Regions from separate parts of the Salmonella sp. A1325 genome, predicted to be linked through region 1. Evidence: predicted binding sites of a transcription regulator. Region 1 holds the regulator's gene; each other region holds the start of a gene.
What was found. The regulator PurR, encoded in region 1, represses purine synthesis genes. The targets are predictions, from matches to a motif close to CANGCAAACGTTTGCNTG.
Positions count from the first base shown of each region.

Region 2: the regulator PurR is predicted to act here: its motif matches at 1,397-1,414, upstream of purE (5-(carboxyamino)imidazole ribonucleotide mutase).
Region 3: the regulator PurR is predicted to act here: its motif matches at 741-758, upstream of purT (formate-dependent phosphoribosylglycinamide formyltransferase).

Region 1 is NZ_JAMLWO010000001.1:480,911-483,179, reverse strand. Features, by position in the region: gene punR (DNA-binding transcriptional activator PunR) at 1-509, shown strand, start outside; gene purR (HTH-type transcriptional repressor PurR) at 506-1,531, opposite strand; gene cydH (cytochrome bd-I oxidase subunit CydH) at 1,827-1,916, shown strand; gene sodB (superoxide dismutase [Fe]) at 1,999-2,269, opposite strand, start outside.
Region 2 is NZ_JAMLWO010000003.1:279,048-281,316, forward strand. Features, by position in the region: gene purK (5-(carboxyamino)imidazole ribonucleotide synthase) at 1-820, opposite strand, end outside; gene purE (5-(carboxyamino)imidazole ribonucleotide mutase) at 817-1,326, opposite strand; gene lpxH (UDP-2,3-diacylglucosamine diphosphatase) at 1,444-2,166, opposite strand; gene ppiB (peptidylprolyl isomerase B) at 2,169-2,269, opposite strand, start outside.
Region 3 is NZ_JAMLWO010000005.1:10,886-13,154, forward strand. Features, by position in the region: gene yebF (protein YebF) at 1-304, opposite strand, end outside; gene yebG (DNA damage-inducible protein YebG) at 372-662, opposite strand; gene purT (formate-dependent phosphoribosylglycinamide formyltransferase) at 793-1,971, shown strand; gene kdgA (bifunctional 4-hydroxy-2-oxoglutarate aldolase/2-dehydro-3-deoxy-phosphogluconate aldolase) at 2,071-2,269, opposite strand, start outside.

The DNA of each region.
Region 1 (2,269 bases):
TCGAACTGGCGATTGGGGCGACGCAGGCGATTCCGGTAGGGGGACGTTACGCTTTTCGGGATATGGGGACCCTGAGCTGGAGCTGCGTAGTGGCAAGCGATCATCCGCTGGCGTCAATGCCTGGGCCGTTAAGCGACGATACCCTGCGCAACTGGCCGTCGCTGGTCAGGGAAGACACTTCGCGAACCTTACCGAAACGGATTACCTGGCTGCTGGATAACCAAAAAAGGGTCGTCGTACCGGACTGGGAGTCATCGGCAACCTGCCTGTCGGCAGGACTATGCGTGGGAATGGTGCCGACGCATTTTGCCCGACAGTGGATAGACAGCGGAAAATGGGTGGCGCTGACGTTAGAGAATCCGTTTCCCGATGCGGCCTGTTGCGTGACGTGGCAGCAAAACGAGGCCTCGCCCGCGCTGGCATGGCTGCTGGACTATTTGGGCGATAGCGAAACGTTGAATCGGGAGTGGCTGCGGGAGCCAGAAGAGGCTCCCGACAGCGGGGATTAACGCCGATAGTCGCGGAACGGGCCGTCAGCGACCGAGCGACGCTCAACCAGGCGTGGATGAACTTCAATAGACTGTGACTCTTCACGCTTATTGACGATGCGATCCAATAGCATATTAAATGCGGTTTCGCCTAAAGAGTCTTTGGGCTGGTGAATCGTCGTCAGCGCCGGGGTGAAGAAACGGGCGTTACGCACATTGTCATAACCGATCACCGAAACGTCCTGCGGTACGCGAAGCCCCATTTCGTCAGCCGCGCAAAGCGCGCCCATCGCCATAATATCGCCGCCGCAGAAAACGGCGGTAGGGCGATGTGACTGCGATAAAATTTGCTGCATCGCGTGGTAACCGGATTCCGGCTCGAAGTCGCCCTGAACAATCCAGTTGTCCGGCACGTTGATCAGCGCCTCCTCCATGGCTTTCATAAAGCCTGCGAGCCGGCCCGCGCCGGTGTTGCGCTCCAGCGGGCCGGGAATAACGCCAATATCCCGGTGGCCGCGCTCAACCAGATAACGACCCGCCATATAGCCGCCTGCAAAGGCGTTATCAATCACCGTGTCGGTAAAATCGGCCTTCGCTTCACCCCAGTCCATCACCACCATCGGAATATGGCGATACTCTTCCAGCATGGAAAGCAGAGGTTCTGGATACTCAGAACACATCACCAGCAGGCCATCCACGCGCTTTTGCGCCATCATGGACAGGTAGGCGCGCTGTTTTTCCAGGTTATTCCAGGCGTTGCCTAAAATCAGCGTATAGCCTTTCTGGAAACAGTTTTTTTCAACTGCCTCGATAATTTCGGCAAAATAGGCCGCTTCGCTGCTGGTCGCCAGTAAGCCTATCGACTTGGTATGGTTAACCTTCAGGCTACGCGCGACGGCGCTGGGAGAGTAGTGCAGCTCTTTAATTGCCGCCCAGACCGCGTTACGCGTTTCTTCAGCGACAAAACGCGTTTTGTTGATTACGTGTGATACAGTTGTAGTGGAAACGTTTGCTCGTTTCGCTACATCTTTAATTGTTGCCATTACATTTCACTCCAGACCCTCGCTAAGCTCCTGAGAAACGCCAGGTAAACGTTTGCCTACACACACCCTAATCGCAACATCAGGGTTGCGGCACGCCGGAAAAACGACACGGAACGTCAGGAAGGGGTCAATGGCCGTTACGCTAATTCAGTAAGCCTGGAATTTTGTCTGATCTTGAGGAAAAGGGGAAGCGTTAAAAACAGTTATCAATATAAAACATGAGAGATTTTTGTGCGGGAATGTGCAAAAATGCGCTATATCACTTTTTGTGTGGGAATAAAAAGGAGAAAACTTGATGAGTACCGACCTGAAATTTTCGTTGATTACTACGCTGATTGTTCTGGGCGTGATTGTCGCAGGTGGATTAACGGCCGCTCTGCACTGATTTCCTCTCTTCTGAGGGTGGGCGTCTCCTCTATTCTATCCCTCTCTAAAACGCAGAAGGCGTACCTTCTGCGTACTCAGACTTATGCGGCGAGATTTTTCGCAACAAATTCCCAGTTAACCAGCGCCCAGAAATGCTCCAGATAGTTTGGACGGGCGTTGCGGTAGTCGATGTAATACGCGTGTTCCCACACATCAACCGTCAGCAACGGCGTTGCATCCGTAGTCAGCGGCGTACCGGCATTTGAGGTAGAAACGATAGCCAGTTTGCCATCAGCGCTTTTTACCAGCCATGTCCATCCGGAACCAAAGTTTTTGATAGCGGCATCGGTGAACTGCGCTTTAAATTCCGCG
Region 2 (2,269 bases), on a different contig from region 1:
GCGCGGGCAACGGCAGGCCGGTAATCGCGCGCAAATGCAATTCAAACTGACTGATGCTGGCGCCATTTTGCGTCCAGTGTCCGCTGTTATGCACGCGCGGCGCCAGTTCATTGATTAACAGGCCTTCCGGCGTGATAAAACATTCCATCGCCATTACGCCGACGTAGTTCAGCGCCTGCATAATTGCTGACAGCATCGATTCCGCCTGCTCCTGCTGTTCGGCGTTCGCCTGTGGGAACGCGACGCTGGTCCGCAAGATGCCGTCCTGATGCAAATTGTGCGTCAGCGGGTAAAACACGGTACTGCCGTCATGAGCGCGCGCACCGACTAACGACACTTCGCCGGAAAAATGGATGCCGCGCTCAACAATACATTCGCCATAGCAGTCATCCGGCAGTTGCCCGGTTTCGTCCGCGCGTAGACGCCACTGCCCGCGACCGTCGTAGCCGCCAACGCGACGCTTAATAATCGCCAGTTCGCCCAGACGGTCAAAGATGCCGGACCACTCGTCGGCGCTGGTCAGCAGCTGCCACGGCGCGGTCGCGAGTCCCAGTTTATCGAAAAGTTGTTTTTGTGTCAGACGGTCGGCGATGATCGGAAATACATCACGATTGACGAAGGCCGGGTGGCGCGCCAGCTCGCGGGTAAGCGCGGTTTCCGGCCAGCGCTCAATCTCTGCGGTAATGACGCTCTGCTGTACCGGCACGGCGGTAGGCTCTGCATCCAGACCAACCGGCCAGACGGCGATACCCAGCGGTTCGCCCGCCTGGCGCAGCATTCGGCCCAGTTGCCCGTTGCCGAGAACGCAAACTTGCTTCATAGCGTCCCCCGCGGATCGGGATTTTCCAGAACTTCATCGGTTTGCGCTTTGCGCCAGTCGGCGATGCGCTGATGCAGTTCCGCGTCGTGTTGCGCCAGAATCTGCGCGGCGAGCAGGGCGGCGTTAGCGGCACCGGCTTTACCGATCGCCAGCGTACCCACCGGAATGCCGCGCGGCATCTGCACAATGGAGTAGAGGCTATCCACGCCGCTTAGCGCAGCGCTTTGTACCGGCACGCCGAGTACCGGGACTAGCGTTTTTGCCGCAATCATTCCCGGCAGGTGTGCCGCGCCGCCCGCGCCGGCAATAATCACTTGATATCCGTTCTCTTCCGCCGTTTCGGCGAAGCTGAACAGCTTATCGGGGGTGCGATGGGCGGAAACCACTTCTACATGGTGCGGGACATCCAGAATTTCAAAAATTTCGGCGGCGAATTGCATGGTAGCCCAGTCGCTTTTGGACCCCATCACGATGGCGACACGCGCCGGATTATTGCGGGAAGACATGCGTCTTAAAACTCCTGTGGTGCGGGACACGCTGCTTTTGAGGTGTCAGAGAATAGCATGATAATCAGGCAAGGAAAACGGTTGCGTGTACGCCGTAACGGACGATTCGACGAACATTTACAGGGGGAAGGCGATTAACTCAACGTTGTCCGGCGTGACTTTTACCATTGAACCTTCATGATGCCATGCGCCTAACACCACGCGGAATGCGGGCTGGTCGTTGGCGGAAAGTTCATGCACTGCCGGGCGGTGGGTGTGACCGTGAATCAGCCACTGTACGCGGTGTTTTTCCATTTCGGCGACGACGGTCTGCGCATTGACGTCCATAATATCCAGCGATTTGCTGCTGTTGGCGGCTTTACTGCCGGCGCGCATTCTGGCGGCGATACGGCGGCGGATAAACAGCGGCAGGGTAAGGAACAGTCGTTGAATCCACGGATTATGGACTTTGGCGCGAAACGCCTGATAACCGGCATCATCGGTACAAAGCGTATCGCCGTGCATAATCAACACGTTGCGGCCATACAGGTCGAGCACCTTTTCCTGCGGCAGTAGAATCATGCCGCTTTCGCGGGCAAAGCGTTTGCCAATCAGGAAGTCGCGATTACCATGAATAAAGAAGCAGGGGACGCCGGAATCAACCAGCGATTTAATGGCAACGGCCATTTCACGATGTAGCGGGTTGGGGTCGTCGTCGCCAATCCAGGCCTCGAAGAGATCGCCAAGAATATACAGCGCGTCGGCCTGACGGGCTTCTACGGCTAAAAAACGCAGAAAACCGGCGACGATCGCCGGTTCTTCCGTTTGCAGATGCAAGTCTGCAATAAACAGTGTCGCCACGATTACTCGCTGACGGTCACGTTTTCAATGATGACGTCTTCTTTTGGTACGTCCTGATGCATACCGCTACGGCCAGTGGCGACGCCTTTGATTTTATCTACCA
Region 3 (2,269 bases), on a different contig from region 1:
GATAATGAATATCGGCGCTTTTACCGCGAACAGTTAGCGGAACTGTCCATTTATCATTTTGACCTACAACGTCCTGCACATTAACCCACGCGACCGGGTCAGCCTGCCCGACCTTTTTTTGGTCGTCTGCCCACCGCACGATACGATTTTGCTGGTAGTCGCGCTTCACGCTTGCCGCAATCCCGGCGGCATCCAGCCCTTCGCACTGCGGAAACTTAACCGATTTACTCTCGGTGGATGCCGCAAATGCCGATACGCTGGCGGATAACAACAGCAGGCTCAACAACGCTCCTCTTTTATTCATACTTTTCTCCTTAGCACAATGATTCAGGAAAAGCATGGTACAAAACGCCGGGAGCGCAAGTGTGGGTTCAGGCGGCTTGCTTTTTCGTTTTACTCACGGCGTCCTTTTCAACCGCCTGCGGAGAAGGCAACTTACCGGTTTTGAGGATAGTGCTTAACACCTCTTTATGTTCCGCCAGCCACAGCGACAACGCTTCGCGCTGCCCATCTTCCAGCACGACTGGCGACTGCCCAAGCCAGGTATCAAGAAGATCGGCAGTATCGAGCATTTTATCCCAGGCGTCGGCTTCCTTTTTACTGGTAAATGACATCTTCTCCTCACCCTCGCGAATGACTACGTATTTAACTTCAACCGCCATTTTGCAGCCCCTTATTTACCTGTGTTTATATACAGTATATTACAAGGCAGCAAGAAAAGCAATCTATTCGAAAAGACATACGCAAACGTTTTCGTATATACTGCGCGCAGGTAAATAAGGGGACAGAAATATGACGCTATTAGGCACTGCGCTGCGTCCGGCAGCAACGCGGGTGATGTTATTAGGGGCAGGAGAATTGGGAAAAGAGGTGGCGATTGAATGCCAACGCCTGGGGATCGAGGTTATCGCCGTCGATCGCTATCCTGATGCTCCCGCCATGCATGTGGCTCACCGTTCACACGTCATTAATATGCTGGACGGCGAGGCGCTACGTCATGTGATTACAGTGGAAAAACCGCATTATATCGTGCCGGAAATAGAAGCGATCGCCACCGATATGCTGCGTGAACTGGAGGGCGAAGGACTGAATGTCGTGCCTTGCGCTCGTGCAACGCAGCTCACGATGAACCGCGAAGGGATCCGTCGCCTGGCCGCAGAAGAATTAGGTCTGCCGACATCGACGTATCGCTTTGCCGACAGTGAGGCCAGTTTTCATGATGCGGTAGCCGCAGTGGGTTTTCCTTGCATCGTCAAACCGGTCATGAGCTCTTCCGGCAAAGGCCAGAGCTTTATCCGCTCGGCCGAACAGCTCGCGCAGGCATGGGAGTATGCTCAACAGGGCGGACGCGCTGGCGCGGGTCGCGTGATTGTGGAAGGCGTGGTTAAATTTGATTTTGAAATTACGCTGCTCACCGTTAGCGCCGTCGATGGCGTGCATTTCTGCGCGCCGGTCGGTCATCGTCAGCAAGATGGCGACTATCGCGAATCCTGGCAGCCACAGCAGATGAGCGAACTGGCGCTGAAGCGGGCACAAGAGATTGCCTGTCATGTGGTACTGGCGTTAGGCGGTCATGGCCTGTTCGGCGTTGAACTCTTCGTCTGTGGCGATGAAGTCATTTTCAGCGAAGTCTCCCCTCGCCCGCACGATACCGGAATGGTCACGTTGATTTCTCAGGATCTCTCTGAGTTTGCGCTGCATGTGCGCGCCTTTCTGGGAATGCCCGTAGGCGCTATTCGCCAGTATGGTCCTGCTGCCTCGGCCGTGATTCTGCCGCAGCTTACCAGTCAAAATGTGACGTTTGATAATGTTCACGCGGCGGTAGGGGCCGGAGTGCAGGTACGGCTGTTTGGTAAGCCTGAGATCGACGGCACCCGTCGTCTTGGTGTAGCGTTAGCGACAGGTGAAAACGTTGAAGAAGCGGTGATAAGAGCGAAAAAGGCCGCCAGTCGCGTGACGGTAAAAGGCTAATGCGCCATCGCCTGATGGCGACGTTAGCGCATTTTTATCAGACCTGCCTGATCGCCACTCGTAAGCCCGATAAGCAAGCGCCATCGGGCATTTAACGGCTTACTGCTTCGCGCCTTCTACCGCTTCGCGCGCCAGTTTGGTGATGCGATCGTAATCACCCGCTTCCAGCGCGTCGGCCGGCACCAGCCAGGAACCGCCGATGCACAACACGCTTTTCAGCGCCAGATAGTCACGATAGTTTGCCGGAGAGATGCCGCCAGTTGGGCAGAAACGTACCTGAGAGAACGGACCGGCAATC